Regions from separate parts of the Marinomonas sp. S3726 genome, predicted to be linked through region 3. Evidence: predicted binding sites of a transcription regulator. Region 3 holds the regulator's gene; each other region holds the start of a gene.
What was found. Region 3 encodes LexA, which represses DNA repair genes until DNA is damaged. Its sites were predicted from a motif close to TACTGTNTANNTANACAGTA; they were not measured.
Positions count from the first base shown of each region.

Region 1 (5,341 bases), on a different contig from region 3:
AATGCTGCGAAGCGCTTGCAGTTCAAGAAAAATCCCCGAGTCCAGATACGGATTTTATGGCGGGTATCATGTCAGGCATTGACCTAGTACTTCAGGTTGAAAAAAAGATAGTGTTTGAACAGATCAATTTAGACGATGAAGTGCTTGAAGCAATCAAGCATTATCGTGGTGACATTGGTGCACGTTTACGTAAGGCCTGCGCCTTAGAGAAACAAGATTGGAACTATATTGCGGTTCTACCTTCTTCTGAAAGAATCGCGCTAAGTCGCTCTTATGGTGAAGCCAGTCTATGGGCAAATGACACCTTAAAGTACGTTTAATATCCAATTAACGCACTTTGGGCAGATCCTGCCAGTTAGTCGTATAGGCTGGCGATAAATACTCTCGCTTCATCTGCCAAACTGGGGCGGTTCCCTGTGCGGCAAAGTACACATGCCCTAGGCCTTTTTGATTAATCTTATCCAATACCTGCATAAGTTCTTTGGATTTTTCCTGTGGTCGAGAAGAAGAAAACAGCTCGCACTGTCCTTGCTCTGCATCATATAAATCTAGTAACACGACTCCCGCTTTGGCGTAATAAAAGCCTTCTCTCCATAACTTATCTAAACTCGTCTCTACAATGGCAATAAGATCTCTGGTGTCATCACTAGGGCAAGCAAGTTCAGCCACGAGAGAGTTTGCATATTGCGCCTCATTTGGGCTATAAGCACTGGTTCGAATAAACACACTGACTAGTTTAGCGGTACGTTTTTGTTCTCTTAACCTTTCCGCTGCACGGGTCACATATTTACAAAGGGCTTCACGCATTTGGCTTTTTTCCGTAATGCGATAAGCAAAAGAGCGACTACAAATAACTTGCTGCCTACTAGGAGGCACCTGCTCAAGGTCAATACAAGCAACACCATTCAACTCTCGCACTGTCCGCTCAAGCACAACTGAAAACTGTTCACGTATCATATTCACATCCGCTTGAGCTAAATCTAACGCGGTATGTATTCCTAATTGATACAACTTTTTAGATAAACGCCTACCTACTCCCCAAACTTCGACCACATCAATTAAAGCTAACAGACGTGTTTGCCGCTCAGGAGGCATAAGGTTCACCACACCTCCTGTCGCTCGATATTTTTTAGCGGCATGATTGGCCAATTTAGCCAATGTTTTAGAAGGCGCCATACCAATACATACAGGAATACCTGTGTTTTTATCTACTTTGCGCTTCAAGTTTTGGGAGAAGGTGAGTAAATCAGTACAAGCGTCTATTCCTGATAAATCTAAAAAAGCCTCATCAATAGAATAAATTTCAATGGCAGGCGCAGCTTCCTCTAGCAAGGTCATCACGCGATTCGACATATCTGCATATAAGGCGTAATTAGAGGAAAAGCAGGTAATGCCATAACGTTTAATATCGTCCGCCAACTTAAAGACAGGCCCACCCATTTTGATTCCTAGAGCTTTAACTTCTTGAGAGCGTGCAACAACACAACCATCATTATTCGACAAGACGACAATGGGCTTATGCTTTAAATCGGGTCGAAACAGTTTTTCACAACTGGCATAAAAGTTATTACAATCTACCAGAGCAAATACCTTGCTCATTCTTGCCTCTGAATATTACGAACAACGCTAATCACAACACCAAAGATGGCCAGTTCAGACTCTTCTGTAATAGCGATTGCAGAATAGGCTTTGTTTTTTGGCCTTAAAGCCACGTTAGGCTTGAGCACAAGCTCTTTCACCGTCATCTCCCCATGAACACAAGCTATAACAAAATCCCCATGGCGAGCCGTTAAGGAGCGATCTATCACAAGTACATCTTGATTATAAATCCCTGCCTCAGACATAGAGTCTCCCTGCACTCGTACAAAGAAGGTGGATTGTGGGTGTTTAATACAAAGTTCATTCAAATCTAGTTTACGCTCGACAAAGTCTTGCGCGGGTGATGGAAATCCAGCTGAAACAGATTCCATATAAAGAGGGATTTGGATGCTATTCGCATCAATAAAAGCACGGGATTCTGATGTACCTAAATAAGAAACTCGCATATCAACTCCAAAAAAAACTGTATATACATACAGTATAGTTTAAAGTTTTTTCGAGCAATAGCCCTAATTACCGACTAATTTAAAATTCCGCTAGCGCAGCTGCCCAAAAAACATGCTCTAATAAGCAGTCCAAACATACGAGAACAATATAAAGGAGTACTTATGTTTGCCATGGAAGTGGATCAAGATATTAAACTAGGACTAGTTGATCCAAGCTTTTCAGAAGCTTATTCAGCACTCGCTAAAGCGAATTATGACTATTTAAAACAATGGCTTGCTTGGCCTGTCTTTTGCCAATCTGCGGATGATTTTAAAGGATTCGCCCAAAAGTCATTACATGACTATGCCGATGGTAAGAGCCTAACCTGTGGTATTTTTTATCAAGAAGAGTTAGTTGGTAACATCAGTTTCAATAGCATTGATCATAAACTTAAAAAAGCCGAGATAGGTTATTGGTTAAGTGCAGATTATCAAGGTAAAGGGATTATCACTCGTTCATGCCAGCACCTGATTCAATACGCTTTTACAGAGCTTGATATACAGAAAATACAAATCAGTGCAGCAAAAGATAACCTTGCCAGTCGCGCTGTGTGTGAACGTCTAAATATGACGTTAGAAGGCACTATTACCCATGCAGAAAAAGTCGGTGATCGTATTTTAGATCATGCTGTTTATGGTTTGTATAAAACCAATTAAAACCAATCTAGGTGATACTAATAGGTATCACCTAATAAAAAATAAACCCTTATTTTTCAGCAAACTAGACCCAAAAGTACCTAAGCAACCTATTTGTGCCTACTGCTTTTTTTATGTGATTTAACGATACAATAAGAGTATCAGAAATTCATAGGAACAAATCCCATGCTTAATATGCAGTTTCAACAACGTCTTGTCATAGAAAGCCAAAAGCAAGATTGGCAAGCAAGCCCTAGCCCTTTGGTACATAGAAAACCATTAGAAAGAGAAGCCAAAGAATCTGGCCATACCACCAGCTTAGTAAAATATCAGGCCCGAGCCAGTTTTGCTCAACACCCTCACCCTCAGGGGGAAGAGATCTTCGTCTTAGAAGGTGTGTTTAGTGATGAACACGGTGATTATCCTGCTGGATCTTATTTACGTCACCCAGCCAACTCTGTACATACCCCTCATAGTGAGAACGGCTGTACCTTATTTGTAAAACTCAATCAATTTCAGCAAGGTGACAATGCAAAGGTAAATATCAATACTCAAGAACAAACATGGCTTGCAGGTATTGGAGGATTAGAAGTCATGCCCCTGCATAAATTTGGAGGTGAACATACGGCCCTAGTTAAGTGGCCTGCTGGAGAACGTTTTCAGCCCCATAGACATTTTGGTGGTGAAGAGATTTTAGTACTTGAAGGTGAGTTTCGAGATGAGCATGGCGCTTATCCAAAACACACTTGGTTACGCAGCCCTCATATGAGTGAACACAACCCTTATGTAGAGGAAGAGACCATCATTCTAGTGAAAACAGGCCATCTCCCTCTTATCTAGAGAACCTAAAATACTCTACACACTTAAAAGAACAGGCGAAGAAGAGGTGACTTAATCACAGCGTCCCTAGCACTAATTAAGTTGAATCAGCTCATTAGGCCAGATTCAGCTTAATTAAAGTTGTGCTGTATTGCAGTATACAAGCCCCTAGAAAAATCCTCACAATGACATAATTCCACCCTGTCATCTGGCTTGCCAAACGCTGAATAGTAAGGGTTAAAACCGAGTTTTGTAAAAAACAAGGAAACTTCTCTAACTCAATTAAAGGCATCAGAATCAGCAAGGTGCTGATACCTGATACAAGCGACATTTGTCCCCAAAAGTAATCAATATTACGAGCAGCAAACCAAAGCACATTCCAAAGCGCCACAAAGGCAATCAAGCGATAACACTGGGGTAAAAATTTATTTAAAAAGCCTGGTAAATAGCTGGCATAGTTACCTTGTTTAAAGCTTGCTATTAAAGCCAGTATCATACAAATGTCAGTTAAGATGCCCATGTTTTTCCTATTGTTTACGTAAAGATGAAGTCTTAATTAGACTCTTGTGCATTTGTTTTTAACGCCAAGTAAGAAGCATAAATTCGAGTGCCTGTGGTGAGCCAGCAGAGAGAGGCAAACAGCCAAGCAGCGCTCGTAAAGTAAGCCGGCATTAAACAGATAAAAATAAAGAGCCCAATGGTTTCGGCACCTTCGGTAAGTCCACCTAAATAAAATAAAGACTTCTTACCATAATCTAACTGCTTAATTTGACGTTTTTCTGCCATGATGGCAAACGCTAAGAAGCTGCTACCGGTTCCCATAAAACTAAAAATTAAAAAGGCCGCAGGTAAAGCATTCATCTCTGGATTTGCCAAAGCAAAACCAAAAATCACTCCTGAATAGAAGATAAAATCTAACGTAATATCAAGGTAACCGCCCAAATCAGTTGGTTGTGTTTGACGAGCAATTGCCCCATCCAACCCATCGCAAAGGCGATTAATAATGATAAAGAGCAGCGCAAGACTATAAGCCTGAAAAGCCAAACTCGGAATCACCATCATGCCAACAATAAAACCAAACACTGTGACCTTGTTGGCACTAACTTGCTGTTTTACTAAGTAAGCCGCCGTAGTATCAAGGGGCCATTTAAGCAGTTTAATAAAATGTCTATCTAACATAGTTTCCCATTTATTTTGATCGAGTATTAAAGCTATCTAAGAAATACTCATCAATTTATTTCATCAAGCAGACACAGATTGTATCCTGCTTAATTGAAGGTATGATTACATGATTTTATGCGTTACTCATTGCAGGTTGAGCATAATACACAAACCCACTCTCAAGCGCCCAGAACGAGCATAACAAGCCCATGATACATTTTAAAAAGTATGGTCAGAACAAAGTCCCCCTAGTTGTGATTCACGGATTATTTGGTAACAGTGATAATTGGCATTCAATTGCGCAATCCCTGAGTGAGCACTTCACCGTTTATTGCTTAGACCTACCCAACCATGGCAAATCAGATGCCTTAGAAAATGCCGCTTACGACATCATGGCAAATCACATCAACACCTGGATGCAAACAGAGGGAATTGAGACCTGCTTCTTGCTAGGACACTCTATGGGTGGAAAAGTTGCAATGCAGTTCGCTTCTCAATTCCCTGACAAGGTAAAGCGTTTAATCGTTGCTGATATTGCTCCCGTTGATTATGAATCAAGTCATCACAGTATCTTTGATGGACTTAAAGCGATTGATCTTAATCAGATCAAAAACCGCAAAGAAGCCGATACTATTTTGGCT
Region 1 covers NZ_JXYC01000010.1:6,283-11,623, reverse strand. Annotated here, with positions in the region: gene TW85_RS08840 (HDOD domain-containing protein) at 1-320, shown strand, start outside; gene umuC (translesion error-prone DNA polymerase V subunit UmuC) at 328-1,599, opposite strand; gene umuD (translesion error-prone DNA polymerase V autoproteolytic subunit) at 1,596-2,045, opposite strand; gene TW85_RS08825 (GNAT family N-acetyltransferase) at 2,208-2,741, shown strand; gene TW85_RS08820 (cupin domain-containing protein) at 2,907-3,560, shown strand; gene TW85_RS08815 (hypothetical protein) at 3,655-4,059, opposite strand; gene TW85_RS08810 (CDP-alcohol phosphatidyltransferase family protein) at 4,092-4,718, opposite strand; gene TW85_RS08805 (alpha/beta fold hydrolase) at 4,910-5,341, shown strand, end outside.
Region 1: the regulator LexA is predicted to act here: its motif matches at 2,061-2,080, upstream of umuD (translesion error-prone DNA polymerase V autoproteolytic subunit).

Region 2 (5,341 bases), on a different contig from region 3:
TGAGTAACCTGCTCTACAGACTCATCAATATTTGCCATATCCACTTTACGCTCCAGTGACATCTCTAGAATGTCGTACCAAGCCCGCATCGGCATACCACCATTAATCGTTACAGGGCGCATTGGCGCATGCGGAAAGATAAAACGTATAGCAGCACTCTGAGGTAAATTCAAAGAAGGTACAATTGCTTTAAAGTCATTACCATCTGCCCCTAAACCATGTAACCAGATCACAGCTGCATCCGCTTGCTGACTTGTTTCTAACGTTAAAAACTCAAGCTTTTTAGACAAGGTAAGTCTCCATAAAACAATAAAAAAGGCTATCGAACAAAGCTCGATAGCCTAGCATAATTTACTTTAAAACCCTCTAAGCAATAAAAAAGTTTTAGTGATGAGTAGGAAAATGCACCTTAGTCACTGTTTGCTTTTCATCAAGCTTGAGCAATACATCCACCTTATCAGGCATTACCGACATCATATGCATAGTAAGTCGCTCATAATATTGCATAAAAGACTTAAGCTCATCATCAGACATAACAGTGAGATCTATTTTATTTAAACCATCACCATGAATATCGAGTAAGTGCTCTTCCAGCAACCTCTCTTGCTTATTACGCCAATCATAAACAACCTCATAATTAGGTGCCTGCATCCATAACATCAACTCAATACGCGCAAACAGTTGCTTATAATCCTCCTCTAAATACTGATTCACTTGCTGACGCCAAATACCTTCAGCATCCATTTCAGTTTCAAGCTGATTAATAGGATCCACTAAAGATTGCTTTTGTTCCGGCATACCGACACACCAACCTTCAAACAAAATGACATCAATTGGCCCCTCAACCTCCTGCCAATCTTTAACATGACGCCTTTCATCCGTGGATTTATCAAAACAAGGCAAGCGCATCACCTCACCAGCTTTAAGGTTTGCCAATCTGTCTAAAATATTATTTATCAAAGCTAAATCATGTGTACCAGGCACACCACGAGTCATGAACATAGAATGTACATCACGAGCCATATGCTCACGCTCTACTCGCGTCTTATAAAAATCATCAATACTTAATACTATGGTTTTTTTATCATACGCCTTATATAAAACGTGGCTCAGCACTGTTGTAAATACAGTTTTTCCGCACCCCTGCACACCGCCCATACCTATTATTAAAGGATGAGATCTTGGTTGGGCAAGCTGGGCAATCCAGTGGGCAAAAGGTAAATATAAATCCTCCAAGTGATCACTAAGAGAAACATCTGCGTATAAAGACTTTAAGGTTTGCTCAACGTCAAAACGCAATCTATGAATGAGAGAAGCTTGATCAGTGGTAAAAACACTTTGCTGCAACTGGTTCCAGGTTAAGGCCTGTATATTCATCATCAACCACCTCCTAAAGGTTAGGGACAGCACGATTAACCAACACCCATTCAAATCCAGTTAACAAAAAATTTAAAGTTAATTTATAAAATCAAAAGCTTAGACAAATAAATCAAATCCAAACCTATTATCAAATCTTATGATTAAGACAAATGAACTTCAGGGTGTGTTCGTATCATCCTTGATAAACTATAGACGCTCTCTTCTTTTTTCCCAGTTTTTTGAGACAAGCTCAGTTAGAATAGATACTGATATTTAAAACTAAAACAAGGTCAACTGCCTTTCTGAAACCGCTTTTAATCTATACCCCACGCCGATCAACCTTACTGGCATCTGACGCCTTGCATAAGCCTCCACTAAAAGGTCAGTAAAAAAAGCAAGCTCGTCACCTGCAACATAAGCAGTTTCAATTGTCGTTTGCTGAAAATCAGAGAATTTAAGTTTTAGATAATACTTAGCAAATTGTGCTATCCCTTTTTTGTTTTTTATTCGCCGCGCCAATTCAAGCAATAAGTCTGGCAATTTAGCCTCACAAGCAGCAACGCCTTTTAAATCCTCAGCAAAGGTTGTTTCCACTGAAATGCTTTTACGCACAGAGTGGCTTTTAACTGGCCTTTCATCAATGCCATAAGAAAGTTGCTGCAAACGATATGCCCAGCTACCAAACTGCTGAGACAACAAAAGGTAATCTACTTTTTGTAGATCATCACAAGTTTCTACTTTTAGTTTTGACAATTTTTCTTGGGTCACCCGACCCACTCCATGGATACACTTTACTGGGATTGAACGAACAAAGTCCTCCTGCTTACTTGGCTCAACAACAAACTGGCCATTAGGCTTATTCCAATCACTAGCCACTTTGGCCAAAAACTTATTTACAGCAATGCCTGCCGACACAGTTATCCCTACTGTTTCATATATTCGCTGACGAATTTCTTCCGCAATTAAGGTGGCACTACCATAACAGTGGTTGCAATCTGTCACATCTAGATACGCTTCATCTAAAGACAGTGGCTCAATTTTCAAAGTGTAATCCCGAAAGATGGCATGCATCTGCCGCGATGCGAGGCGATATTTTTCCATATTGCCTCTTATCAAAACTAAATTGGGACATAAACTTACCGCCTTAGCGGAAGACATAGCAGAACGAACACCATATTCCCTTGCCGCATAATTTGCTGTGGCTATCACCCCTCTGGCATTTGCTTGTCCGCCTATTGCCAAAGGAACCTCTCTAAGTGCCGGGTCATCACGCATTTCCACCGCAGCAAAGAAGCAGTCTGCATCTATATGTATAATTTTACGCATAGAAACACCATTTAACTGTATATTTATACAGCATTATGAAAGAGCACCTACAAAAATTCAAGCCAGCAAAAAAGTAATACTCTTTCATACATACTGACACACAGCAGAAGCACCTGTAAGACAAGCAGTATCAAGAGTTCACCATTTAAAATTAATTAGGCATAATTAATGCATTAGGGTAAAAACAAATTTAAACATTAAGTGTTGTGGCTAACAAAAATTAAGGTCACTCAGATTAAAAGCACTAATTAGGAGAAGAGAATGAGATCTAGTCTGCTCTATGCGGCATTAATCGGTACCTGTGTTATCTTGGCAGGCTGTCGAGTATCGAGCGCTGGCTCATGTTCAGGCATAGCTCCATGTAATGCCAGCAACCCATCACCCGCTGCAACAAATAACTTTGCTCAACCAACATATTCAAATAGTGGTTTTGCATCAGCACAAGTACCACAGCAAATTGTAGTACAACAAGCGCCGCAGCCAATTGTAATTAGTGCAACAGGCTATGCCGCGCCTATGGTGAGTAAAAAGTTATCTCGCCCACAAATCAGATTACTGACTTTACGCGGCTCAAAAGTCGATGCTTACCGAAACTTATCTGAACGTGTTTACGGCCTTAAATTAAGAGGCTCAAGTTCCCTAAGAAGCATGATGACAGCTCACGATGAATTACAAACCTTTGTTGATGCCTACCTAATGGGTGCCAAAGTTGTTTCCCAAAGAGAACTAGAAGATGGCAGCTTTGAAACCATTGTAGAAATGGCACTACAAGAAAACTTCCAGCAATGTGTTCAAAACCCAGCAACCATTTCCAGCAACCCTGCATGTCAAATGGGCTATAGCAATTTGAATAATGGCATTAGCCAATATCAAAGCCAAACCAGCCCTCAAGTGAGATCAACGACGACCAACTTTTATTCTGTTGAGTAGTCCACTCCATGTTTAAAAAGATTATTGCGACCAGCTTTTTGATCTACTCCCAGCTTGCTTCCTCACAAATGATTGAAGCAACTGGGCAAGCCATCATCTACAACGAAGATTTAGCGGATGCCAGGTACAGAGCAACTGAGCAAGCATTAAAACAAGCCGTCTTACAAGCAAACGCTAGGGTCATTAGCGAAGACACTCTCACCAATGGAGAAGTTGAGTCAGCAAGTTCTGTGCGTGGAACGGGGATCACCCAAAGCACAAACATTATTAAAGAAGAGCGCAAAAATGACATACTCACCGTTGTTGTTGCAGCTGAAGTCACCCCTGAACACATATGTAGTAATGGCGCGACAAACCTTTACAGAAAGTCTGTTGGTGTCACCAGCTTTGCTTTACAAACACCACAACAAGCTAATCTAGGTTCGATTCACAACGTCCCTAGACTCATGCCAAGAGATCTCGTAAACGAAATAAACAAACAAGGCTTCTTGCATGCTTTAGCAGCCACCAACATACAAATTTACCCAGACCTTATAAATGCTCCTACCTCCACCAACCCAGATGGCTCTCTAACTGATGTCGCCCGCATTGGCGAAGACTTAGGAGTACAATATGTTGTCACGGGCGTCATTAGAGACATAGGCCCAGTTAACGAACTTGAACCAAATAAAGCCAATGTCTTCAAGAACTTCAAGCACGAAGAAAACAAAACCAGCGGCCTTCGCAACCTAGCTATCGACCTATATCTATATGATGGCTTTAGTGGCGCCCTGCTTTTTGAGCAAAGCTACTTTGAAACTGGCGAATGGGATTTAGATAAATCGATACGCACAGGTTATGGCAGCCCTAGATTTAAAAATACAAATTTTGGAAAAATAGCACAACAAGTCCTGTGGCAAGCTGCACTAGATACCAGCTCTCGACTTCGCTGCCAGCCATTTATGGCAAATATTTTTCGCACTGAAGGAAATAGGGTTCATATAAACGCAGGCTCTATAGCAGGCGTAAAGTTGAACGATACATTTGGCATTTATCGCCGCTACGAAGTATTCAATCAACTACAAAACCCACTCACCCAGCTAAATAACGCCAACATCAATATCACCATAAAACAAGTTCAACCGAACTTTTCCATTGGTGAGCTCAATATTGACGCTCGAATACTAAATGTTCAGCAGCAAGACGTTGTTATTGCTTGGTAAATCAATACAATCAAACCTACAACCATTAAAAAATTCGCAAGGGAAAAAACATGAACAACGAATTACTACATCATCTTGAGCAACGCATTAACCAAGCGGTAGATGAAATCAGCGTATTACGCCAAAAAATTGCACAATTAGAAGCTCAAAACACCCAACTAAGCGAAGATAATAACGAACTAGAGCAAAAAGTTTATAGCCATCAAGAACAGCAAAACAGCTGGGAAACTTCTATCAACAAAATGCTAAATAACCTCAATCAGTTGGACGGCACAGAATGATTAAATACCTAATTACTAGCGCATTAGTATTCGCAGCCTTTTCGGCCCAAGCTGAAGGAATAGTATTTACCGGTGATGAAGTACTTCAAGAAGAAAGTACAGAAGAGATTCCAGGCATTAACAACCCAATTGTTGATACCAACCCTCAAAACATGCAGCCTTTAACGCAACCAATTCAAGGCCAGCCAATACAGTTACAACCTTACGCCCAACCTATAGACGGCTTTTATACACAAGACCCAG
Region 2 covers NZ_JXYC01000016.1:1,886-7,226, reverse strand. Annotated here, with positions in the region: gene TW85_RS14305 (dienelactone hydrolase family protein) at 1-290, opposite strand, end outside; gene TW85_RS14300 (hypothetical protein) at 385-1,380, opposite strand; gene dinB (DNA polymerase IV) at 1,639-2,685, opposite strand; gene TW85_RS14290 (LPP20 family lipoprotein) at 2,947-3,615, shown strand; gene TW85_RS14285 (flagella assembly protein FlgT) at 3,624-4,817, shown strand; gene TW85_RS14280 (cell division protein ZapB) at 4,868-5,098, shown strand; gene TW85_RS14275 (hypothetical protein) at 5,095-5,341, shown strand, end outside.
Region 2: the regulator LexA is predicted to act here: its motif matches at 2,699-2,718, upstream of dinB (DNA polymerase IV).

Region 3 (5,341 bases):
TCGTTATACATCTACTACGGTTACGCTAGTAGTGGAAGAGTATGAGTTAAAGGCGAAAGGCAGAATTCTTCGCTTTGATGGTTATACGCGTGTTATGACACCATTAGGTAAGAAAGGTGATGACAACATTTTACCTGATATCGATCAAGGCGAAGCTTTGAGCTTAGAGCAGCTTGTGCCTGAGCAACACTTTACTAAGCCACCGGCTAGATACAGTGAAGCAAGCCTTGTTAAAGAGCTTGAGAAGCGTGGTATTGGACGTCCATCAACTTATGCTTCTATCATTTCTACGATTCAAGATCGTGGTTATGTGCGAACTGAAGGTCGTCGCTTTTATGCTGAGAAAATGGGTGACATAGTTACCGATCGTTTAGTGAATAGCTTCCAGACTTTGATGGGTTATGATTTTACCGCTCAAATGGAAGAGAGACTGGACGATATCGCTGAAGGGCGAGATGATTGGATTGAAACCCTTAATGCCTTTTACCGTGATTTTAGTAAGACACTTAATATCGCCGAACATCCAGAAACAGGTATGGCTCAAAATGCGCCAACACCTACTGATATAGAATGCCCAACATGTTCAAGACCAATGCAAATTCGCACGGCAAGTACTGGTGTGTTCTTGTCTTGCTCTGGTTATGCATTGCCACCAAAAGAACGCTGTAAAGCAACAATTAACCTAGTAAGTGGTGAAGAGGTTGTTGCTGTATATGACGATGAGGCTGAGTCAAAGGCGCTTATTAATAAGCGACGTTGTAAAATCTGTGGCTCTGCAATGGATAGCTATTTGGTTGATGAACAGCGCAAATTACATGTTTGTGGTAACAACCCTAGTTGTTCAGGATTTGAGGTTGAGGCTGGTTCGTTCAAGATAAAAGGTTATGATGGCCCTGTTCTTGAGTGTGATAAGTGTTCTTCAGAAATGCAGTTAAAAACTGGCCGTTTCGGGAAGTACTTTGGTTGTACAAATGAAGAATGTAAGAATACACGTAAGTTACTGAAAAATGGAGAAGCTGCTCCGCCTAAGATGGACCCTGTTCCTATGCCAGATTTGGCATGCCTTAAGGTTGAGGATCACTATGTTTTACGTGATGGTGCAACTGGCCTGTTCTTGGCAGCGAGTCAATTCCCAAGGAAGCGAGAAACGCGTGCTCCACTTGTGGCTGAGCTGATACCTTACATGGATCAAATAGATCCTAAGTATCATTTCTTTAAGGATGCGCCATTAGCTGACTCTGAAGGTCGACCTACAATAATTCGCTATAGTCGTAAAACAAAAGAGCAATATGTCATGTCTGAAGACGAAGGCAAGCCAACTGGTTGGAAAGCCTTTTATGTTGACTCTAAGTGGGTGATTGAAGAAGCTAAGAAAAAGGTAAAGAAATAAATGAGTTCGGCCGCTAGCATGACAAATCAGAGGCTGGATATAGCACGTCGTTTTTTGGATATGCCAAATAATGAGCAAAAATGGATGGGGCCAGCATTTGAAAATGCTGCCCTTTTTCATTTACAAAGTGCTGTTTTAGGGCTTTTGCAAGAAGTAAAACAAGCGTATCATCTTAGCTCGGAAATTGGCTTGCTTGAAATGCATCAAGATGCAAAATCAAAAAACATCAGCATTCCAGTTGTTAACGAGCTTATAGAATTGAATGCAAACGCAAACTCTTGGTTTTCACATATGCAAAATACATATGACGTGAGTTTGAAATGTCAGCCAAATTTCTATAACGCTAAACACGATAATTTAATTGTCGCCTCAGTTGATGATAGGTCAACTTATTTGACATATTTAAACTCTCTAACCGAATTGATTTTAAGGTTTAGAGAAGAATCCTCAGAGTACTAATAATATGAATGAGTCGTATCTAGAGATAGTGGAACTAGAAAATGGCGAAATTGTTTTACGTCCAGCAAGTGATGAGGGTGTTGAATCTGAACCTCTAGCGGTTCTAAAAATTTCTGATACTACAAAAGCGTATCTTCAGGATAGGTATTTTGAACTGGCTAAGAGAATGTTTCATGCCGGTATTGATTTTGTGTATTCAGAAGATTTTCCAGAATCTGAAGTGCATGAATCTCATGATGAAGACGCAGCCTCACAGGCAAAAGTGATTCACTAATGATGACCGCATAAAAAAAGCTAAGCCTAGGCTTAGCTTTTTTTATGCGTGTTACTTAGATTGTTTGTCGTATAACTCCTACGGAGAGACCCTCAATGGCAAACTCTTCACTTTCTAAGTCGACTAGTATGTCATTGAACTCTTCGTTTTCTGCGATGAGGCGAATTGTATTTCCTTTCTTTTCAAAGCGTTTTACAGTCACTTCATCGCCGATACGTGCAACAACAATTTGGCCGTTACGTACGGTAGATGTTTTATGGACGGCAAGTAAATCTCCTTCCATAATGCCCACATCTTTCATACTCATGCCATTTACAGATAAGAGATAATCAGCTTGTGGTGAGAACATACTTGGTGGCACTTGAACATGAGAGTCCACATTTTCCTGGGCAAGTATTGGAAAACCTGCAGCTACCTTACCAATAATAGGCAACCCAAGCTCTGGGTTTGCATCATTGCTGGCTTCTTCAATGATGCGTAAGCCACGTGAAGCACCAGGTAAAATCTCAATAGCACCTTTTTTACAAAGGGCTTTTAAGTGTTCTTCCGCAGCATTTGGTGATTTAAAACCTAGCTGTTTTGCAATTTCGGCTCGTGTTGGTGGAAAGCCAGTTTCCGCAATAAAGTCGCGGATTGTATCCATAACATCGGATTGTCTTTTTGTAAGTTTAATCATAAGGCATCTGGTTGTTTGTACAGTAACTGTTATTATATACAGCTTTTAAAGGGATACTCAAATAAATAAATGCTTTCTGACGATTTAAAGTTAAAAATACAAACCGCTTACCGAGCAAACCTTAAGGCAAAAGGGCACAACCCTCGTACCGGTCAAAGGCAAATGATTGGTGCTATTGCGAGAACACTGGGTAACGTTAAACCTGACAGTGAAGGTAATCGACTGGGTGAAAAACATGTTGCGGTAATAGAGGCTGGTACGGGTACAGGTAAAACCTTGTCATATTGCCTAGCCGCAGTCCCTATAGCCAGAGCACGGGAAAAAACACTCGTAATCTCAACGGCAACTGTCGCTTTGCAGGAGCAAATTCTTCACAAGGAACTACCAGAACTCCTTAAGCATACTGACTATCAGTTTAAATATACCTTGGCTAAAGGTAGAGGTCGTTATTTGTGTCTAAATCATCTAGAAAGTCATCTAGATGATGAGACACAAGCGACGGATGATATGTTCGCAGGTTTGTTTGAACAGCATTTGCAGCCAGGAGATGTTAATACCGCTCTTTATAAAGAAATGGATGATGCGCTTAAAGCTGGCACTTGGGATGGTGATAAAGATAACTGGACAGGTATTGTAAGAGAGCAAGATTGGGGACGTTTAAAAACGGACCATCAGCAATGTACAAACCGTAATTGTGCTAACTTTACGGCGTGCCCATTTTATAAGGCTAGAGCTGAAATAGAAGTTGCAGACATTATAGTTGCAAACCATGACCTTGTATTAGCGGACTTATCTCTAGGTGGAGGAGCAATACTGACTGCCCCTGCCGATAGCATTTATGTATTCGATGAAGGGCACCATTTACCCGACAAAGCTATTAATCATTTCAGACACGAACTTAGATTACAGCAAAGTATTCTTTGGTTAAGACAACTTGAGAAGAACCTGATAAACCTTAAGCAGGAGCTTTCTGACGACGTTAGTGTTACTGGGCAATTATTGTTCAAGATTCCACAAATGGTGCAAACCATTGTTAATTTTATTCAATATGCTCAACAAGGTTTAGCGCCATTCATTAATAATCTGCAAAATGTTGATGATAATGATCAGCATAGATTTGAGTTTGGCATTATCCCTGATGAGTTAAGGCAGCTCGCTTATAGCCTCCAAACCTCCTACCAAAAACTTTTTTCTGCGATCGAGTCGATTCACGATGAATGTAAGAAAGTTAAGCAGAATGAGGGTATGGGTATGAAGCCTGAAACCGCAGAAGTTTGGCTACCAATCTTAGGCGTAATACTCGGTAGGTTAGAGCAGGCAAAAGCATTATGGCTATTATTCTCTACGGCGGATGATCAGAACTTCCCGCCGAATGCAAGATGGCTCACATTGACTGGTCAAGGAATGGAGCAGGATATTGAGCTGGGTGGTTCACCCATTCTTGCTGCGCACACATTAAGAATGCAATTATGGGATAAATGCTTTGCCGCGGTTGTTACCTCAGCTACTTTGACAGCATTAAATCAATTTCACCGTTTTAATATGAGAAGTGGTGTGCCGAAGGAGTCAGAATATTTAAGAGTATTAAGCCCTTTTGATTTTCAGAATAAAGCTGTTTTGCAAATTCCAAAACTTGAGCATGAACCAAATAAGGCGGATGAACATACTAAAGAAATTATCCAATACCTTGATAATGAGGTTGATCCTTTAGCTGCCAGTTTGGTTTTATTCTCCTCAAGAAAGCAGATGGAAGCTGTTGCTGATGCAGTTAAGCAGGAGCTTAAAGATATTATGTTGGTTCAAGGGGAGCAATCAAAACGTATTATCCTTGAGGCTCATAAAGAAAGAATTGATAAAGACAAGGGGAGTTTGTTGTTGGGGCTGGCAAGCTTTGCTGAAGGTGTTGATTTACCTGGTAAATATTTAACACACGTTATTATTGCCAAAATACCTTTTTCAGTGCCTGATGACCCAGTTGATGCGACTTTAGCAGAATGGATTCAAAAGCGTGGTGGGAATCCTTTTATGGAAATATCAATCCCTGATGCGTCTCTTAAATTAGTGCAGGCGACAGGTCGTTTATTACGCAGTGAGAATGATACTGGGAAAATCTGCATACTAGATAAGCGCCTTATTACTAAGCGCTATGGCAGGAACCTTATAGACAGTTTGCCACCCTATAGCCTAAAGCTAGAATCTAGTTAAGCGCTTGGTGAGTAACTAATTAAATGACTGTAAAAATGGGTGGTATTTCTGTAAACTCCACCCACATCAAATTAGTGATAACAATTTATTCAAAGGCATTACGTCTTTGACTCCATAAGACATTCAACAGAAGATCATAGATTCCAATATGGATAATCAGAGCGCACCACAAAAACCTAGAACTAAAAAACCAAGAAAATCATATCGCAAACCTAAGCGTCAGGATGATGCTTCTCAAAACAAACCTGCTACGGGTGCTGTTTGGTCCATTGATGATTTTCAAGTGGCTGAAGTTGAGGGTAAAGTTCGCTTTCATGATTTAAATCTTCCTGACCGA
Region 3 covers NZ_JXYC01000018.1:80,268-85,608, reverse strand. Annotated here, with positions in the region: gene topA (type I DNA topoisomerase) at 1-1,390, shown strand, start outside; gene TW85_RS15020 (DUF6586 family protein) at 1,391-1,849, shown strand; gene TW85_RS15015 (hypothetical protein) at 1,854-2,123, shown strand; gene lexA (transcriptional repressor LexA) at 2,179-2,799, opposite strand; gene dinG (ATP-dependent DNA helicase DinG) at 2,869-5,004, shown strand; gene TW85_RS15000 (DEAD/DEAH box helicase) at 5,153-5,341, shown strand, end outside.

Region 4 (5,341 bases), on a different contig from region 3:
TTGAGCACGAAGTTATTAAAACTACGTTGCCGAAAGCCAAAGAACTTCGTCGAGTTGCTGAACCATTGATCACAATGGCTAAAGTTGACTCCGTTGCGAACCGCCGTTTAGCCTTTGCACGTACACGTGACAAAGCTGCTGTAGGTAAATTGTTTGGCGAACTTGGTCCTCGTTACCAAGCTCGTCCAGGTGGATACATCCGCATTCTAAAATGTGGTTTCCGCGCTGGTGACAATGCACCAATGGCTTACGTTGAATTGGTCGACAGACCAGTTGCTGACGAAGCGGCAGACTCAGCTGAATAAGCCGAGTATGTAACATGAAAAACCGGACTTTATAGTCCGGTTTTTTTTGCTCTAAATTTTGTTTAAGACTTACCTTATGGCTTTAACTTCATTATCTATGAGTTTTAAAGGCATAAAAAAACCTCCCGGAGGAGGTCTTTTAGTTACTTCTATTTTTTAGTCCATCTTTAACAAGGGTTTTAAGAATCTAGCGGTATGGGACTTTGTTTCCATAGCAACTGTTTCTGGTGTGCCTTCGGCAATGATATAACCACCACCACTACCACCTTCTGGGCCGAGATCAACAATCCAGTCAGCTGTTTTAATCACATCTAAGTTATGTTCGATCACGACTATGGTATTACCATGGTCTCGCAACCTATGCAGAACTTTTAATAACTGTTTGATATCTTCAAAATGTAAACCTGTTGTTGGCTCATCTAAGATGTACAAGGTTTTGCCTGTATCTCGTTTAGAAAGTTCTTTAGAAAGCTTAACCCTTTGCGCTTCGCCACCAGAAAGTGTGGTTGCTGCTTGTCCTAGGCGAATATAGCCAAGTCCAACATCTATTAGTGTCTGAAGTTTACGAGCAATAGATGGGATAGCGTCAAAGAAGCCTCTCGCATCCTCTACAGTCATTTCTAAACATTCATGTATGTTCTTATCCTTATATTTAATCTCTAAGGTTTCACGATTATAACGTTTACCTTTACAGACATCGCAAGGCACATACACATCAGGTAAGAAGTGCATCTCTACCTTAATTACACCGTCACCTTGGCAGGCTTCACAACGGCCACCTTTTACGTTGAAACTAAAGCGACCTGGCTTATAACCACGAGATCTTGCCTCTTGTGTCGCCGAGAATAGCTCTCGCATTGGTGTAAAGATGCCAGTGTAGGTTGCAGGGTTTGACCTTGGTGTTCTACCAATTGGGCTTTGGTCTATGTCTACACACTTATCAAATAGGTCTAAACCTTTCACTTCTCCATGAGGAGAGGCTTTAAGAGTCGTTGCACCATTAAGTGCTGTTGCAGCTAATGGATATAAGGTGCTGTTAATAAGAGTTGATTTACCTGAACCAGACACCCCTGTTACACAGGTCATTACTCCTGCTGGTATTTTGAGATTAACATTTCTCAAATTGTTACCAGTAGCATCAGAAAGTTCCAAGTACTCGTTATTTTTAGCAGGAATACGTGTTGCAGGTAGGTCTATACCTAAAGTGCCATTTAGGTACTTACCTGTAATCGAATTCTTATTATTCATTATGTCCTGCGGCGTACCATGAGCGATAACTTGACCGCCATGAACACCTGCACCTGGGCCGATATCAACCACAAAGTCAGCAACACGAATAGCATCTTCATCATGTTCTACCACTATTACTGTATTCCCTAAATCTCTTAAGCGAGTTAGGGTAGCAATGAGTCTTTCATTGTCTCTTTGATGCAAGCCGATAGAAGGCTCGTCTAAGATATACATGACACCAACAAGGCCAGCGCCTATTTGGCTTGCTAAGCGTATTCTTTGTGCTTCACCACCTGAAAGGGAATCCGCTTTACGATCAAGGGTGAGATAATCCAAACCAACATTAACCAAGAAGGTTAATCTATCGCGAATTTCTTTTAGTATTTTGCTAGCAATTTCACCTTTCGCACCAGCGAGTTGCAGGTTCTCAAAATACTCTAAACAAGCTGCCACAGGCATGACTGTGATTTCTGGCAGGGTTTGCTCTTCTATAAAGACATTACGTGCCGCTTTATTTAGACGAGAACCTTTGCAGTCAGGACAAGGTTGCACGCTAATATACTGAGTTAGATCTTGGCGTACGCTATCTGATTCTGTCTCGTGATAACGACGTTTTAGGTTAGGTAGGACACCTTCAAATGGATGCGAGCGACTTATTTTGTCGCCTCTGTCATTAATGTAAGTGAATGACAGCTCTTCTTTACCTGAACCTTCCAGAATGCGTTTTTTGAATTTATCTGGAATATCTTTATAAGGCAGTTCGATATCAAAACCATAATGATCTGCTAAGGCGTTTAATTGTTGGAAATAAAAGATACTTCTACGTCCCCAACCGCGAATAGCGCCTTCCGCCAGAGTAAGAGTGTCATCAACAATGATAAGTTCAGGATCAAATAATTGATGCGTGCCTAGGCCATCACAAGTACCACAAGCACCATTTGGGTTGTTGAAGGAGAAGAGTCTTGGCTCAAGCTCTGTCAAACTATATCCACAAACTGGACAAGCAAATTTGCTGGAAAAGATATGCACATCTTTTTCATCATCCATGTTCACTGCCATCGCAATGCCATCTGATAATGCTAGGCAAGTCTCAAAAGATTCAGCTAAACGTAGTTGTAAGTCTGGGCGAACCTTGAATCTGTCTATGACGACTTCAATTGTATGCTTTTTATTCTTTTCTAACGCAGGAGCGTCATCTAGATCTACTACAAGGCCATCGATACGTGCACGAATAAAGCCTTTTGATAATAGATCACTGATAGTATGTAAGTGCTCACCTTTTCTATCTTTTACGATAGGGGCGAGTAGCATCATTTTACTGTCTTCAGGTAAGGAGATAACCTTATCTACCATTTGTGAGATAGTCTGAGCTTCTAGTGGTTCACCATGCTCTGGACAGCGTGGTTGGCCTGCACGAGCAAATAGTAGGCGAAGATAGTCATAGATCTCAGTAATGGTTCCCACTGTCGAGCGAGGGTTGTGGGAAGTAGACTTTTGCTCAATAGAAATCGCTGGGGATAAACCTTCAATATGATCAATATCGGGTTTCTCCATCATGGAGAGAAACTGCCTTGCATAAGTTGATAAAGACTCTACATAGCGACGCTGTCCTTCAGCATATAATGTATCAAATGCCAGTGATGATTTACCTGAACCAGATAAGCCGGTAATCACAACGAGTTTGTCGCGAGGAATATCTAAATCTATGTTTTTTAGATTATGAGTACGTGCCCCACGTATAGTAATGGTATCCATTAATCTTGTGCCTATTATGCTCAAAAGTGCGAATGTTAGAGAGATGGGTGAGGCTAAAAACAGTACTTGCGCATCACACAGGTCGTAAAAGAGTGAATATTATCAACTAATCTACTACTCATCTTAAATTACTGTCTATTTTTACAGTAGTTCAAATGGAGCTTCAACGGTATTTTTTGTAAAATTGCCAACCTTTGTCATTAATTTTGTTTGGTCTCCCTATTTATGGATGCACTTGAGCGTCGATCTGTCCTGGCTTTGGCCAGCGTATACCTGTTTAGAATGCTGGGCTTATTTCTTATTATGCCTATTATCAGCATTGCTGCGGACGACTTAACTGGCGCTAATGCTGCACTAATAGGTGCCGCGATTGGGGTGTATGGACTAACCCAAGCTTTGTTACAAATTCCTATGGGGATGATGTCAGACAAAATAGGGCGCAAACCTATTATTTTGATTGGCCTGACAATTTTTGCTTTAGGTAGCTTAATCTGTGCTAATGCCGATAGCATGACAAGCTTGATTGTTGGTCGAGCAATTCAAGGCGCTGGTGCGATAGCGAGTACCTTGATGGCTTTGCTAAGTGATGTCACCCGAGAACAAAATCGTACCAAGGCTATGGCGACTGTGGGCATCAGTATTGGCGTGTCTTTTATGCTGTCACTGGTAATGGGGCCTTGGCTATTTTCCATGATAGGGCTAGCAGGTTTATTCTATTTGTCTTTGGCTTTCTCTGTGATCGGCATGGGGCTAATCTTGTTCGCTGTTCCTAATGTGAAGCAACACACCTTTAAACGAGATACCACGCCTTCCTTACACGCTCTAACGCAAGTCTTTGCTAATAAGCCACTGCGCTTTATGAATATGAGTATCTTTATACTACATGCCAGCTTAACTGCGTTATTTGTAAGTATTCCTAGCTTGCTGCTAACTAAGTTTGATTTAGCGCTGGCAAATCACAGCTGGTTGTATCTGGTAGTAATGGGGCTTGCCTTTGTTGGCATGTTACCTATGGTGATAGTGGCTGAAGCGAAAGGTAAAATGAAGCAAGTGGTTAGCTATGCCATTCTAATGTTGGCGTTTGGTACCTTATTGATGGGCTTTAGCTCTTCTGTTAGCTTGTTCGCCATTACCCTTTGGCTGTATTTTGTTGGTTTTAATACCTTAGAAGCCACCTTGCCATCTTTGGTTAGTAAAGTATCTCCTGTGGGCTTTCGTGGTACAGCCATGGGCATTTTCTCAACTCACCAATTCTTAGGTGCTTTTGTTGGCGGTATTGGCGGTGGTTGGATACTACAAAATTATTCTAGCCAAACACTCTTTGTGACCGTGGCCGTGATTATGTTTATTTGGACCTTCCTTGCAACGAGACAAGCACCAACACGTCACCTAACCAGCCTTGCATTTAGTTTGCAGCACTTAGATTCTTCCCAAATAGATAAACTCGCCAATGACTTATCTGATGTGGATGGAGTAGAAGACATGCAAATCTTTAGCGACGAAAAAACGGCTTATCTCAAGGTGGATAAAAAACTCTTAGATAAAGATAAATTACTGCAGCTAGCACCCACTGTTTCAGTGTAAACTAGGGCACATATTTGGCCTTGGCCTAAAACGAATTTAGAAAAAACGAATTTGGCGTCCATTTGCTGCAAACAGCAAGTGCATAAAACGCTAAACGAATAGGAAAACTTGGAGAACGTCATGGCACGTGGAATAAATAAAGTCATCTTGATCGGTAATGCGGGCAATGATGCAGAAGTACGTTATATGCCTTCTGGTGGCGCGGTTGCAAATGTCAGCCTAGCAACAACAGAAAGCTGGAGAGACAAGACAACAGGTCAAATGCAAGAGCGTACTGAGTGGCACCGTGTTTCTTTTATGGACCGTGGTAACTTCCGCCTAGGTCAAATTGCCGGTGACTACATCAAGAAAGGTTCTAAAGTGTATGTTGAAGGTTCTCTTCGTACACGTGAGTGGGAAAAAGACGGCATTAAACGTTACACCACAGAAATCATTGCTAACGAAATGCAATTGCTAGATGGTCGTGG
Region 4 covers NZ_JXYC01000041.1:34,406-39,746, reverse strand. Annotated here, with positions in the region: gene rplQ (50S ribosomal protein L17) at 1-305, shown strand, start outside; gene uvrA (excinuclease ABC subunit UvrA) at 462-3,290, opposite strand; gene TW85_RS23555 (MFS transporter) at 3,516-4,874, shown strand; gene ssb (single-stranded DNA-binding protein) at 4,995-5,341, shown strand, end outside.
Region 4: the regulator LexA is predicted to act here: its motif matches at 3,420-3,439, upstream of uvrA (excinuclease ABC subunit UvrA).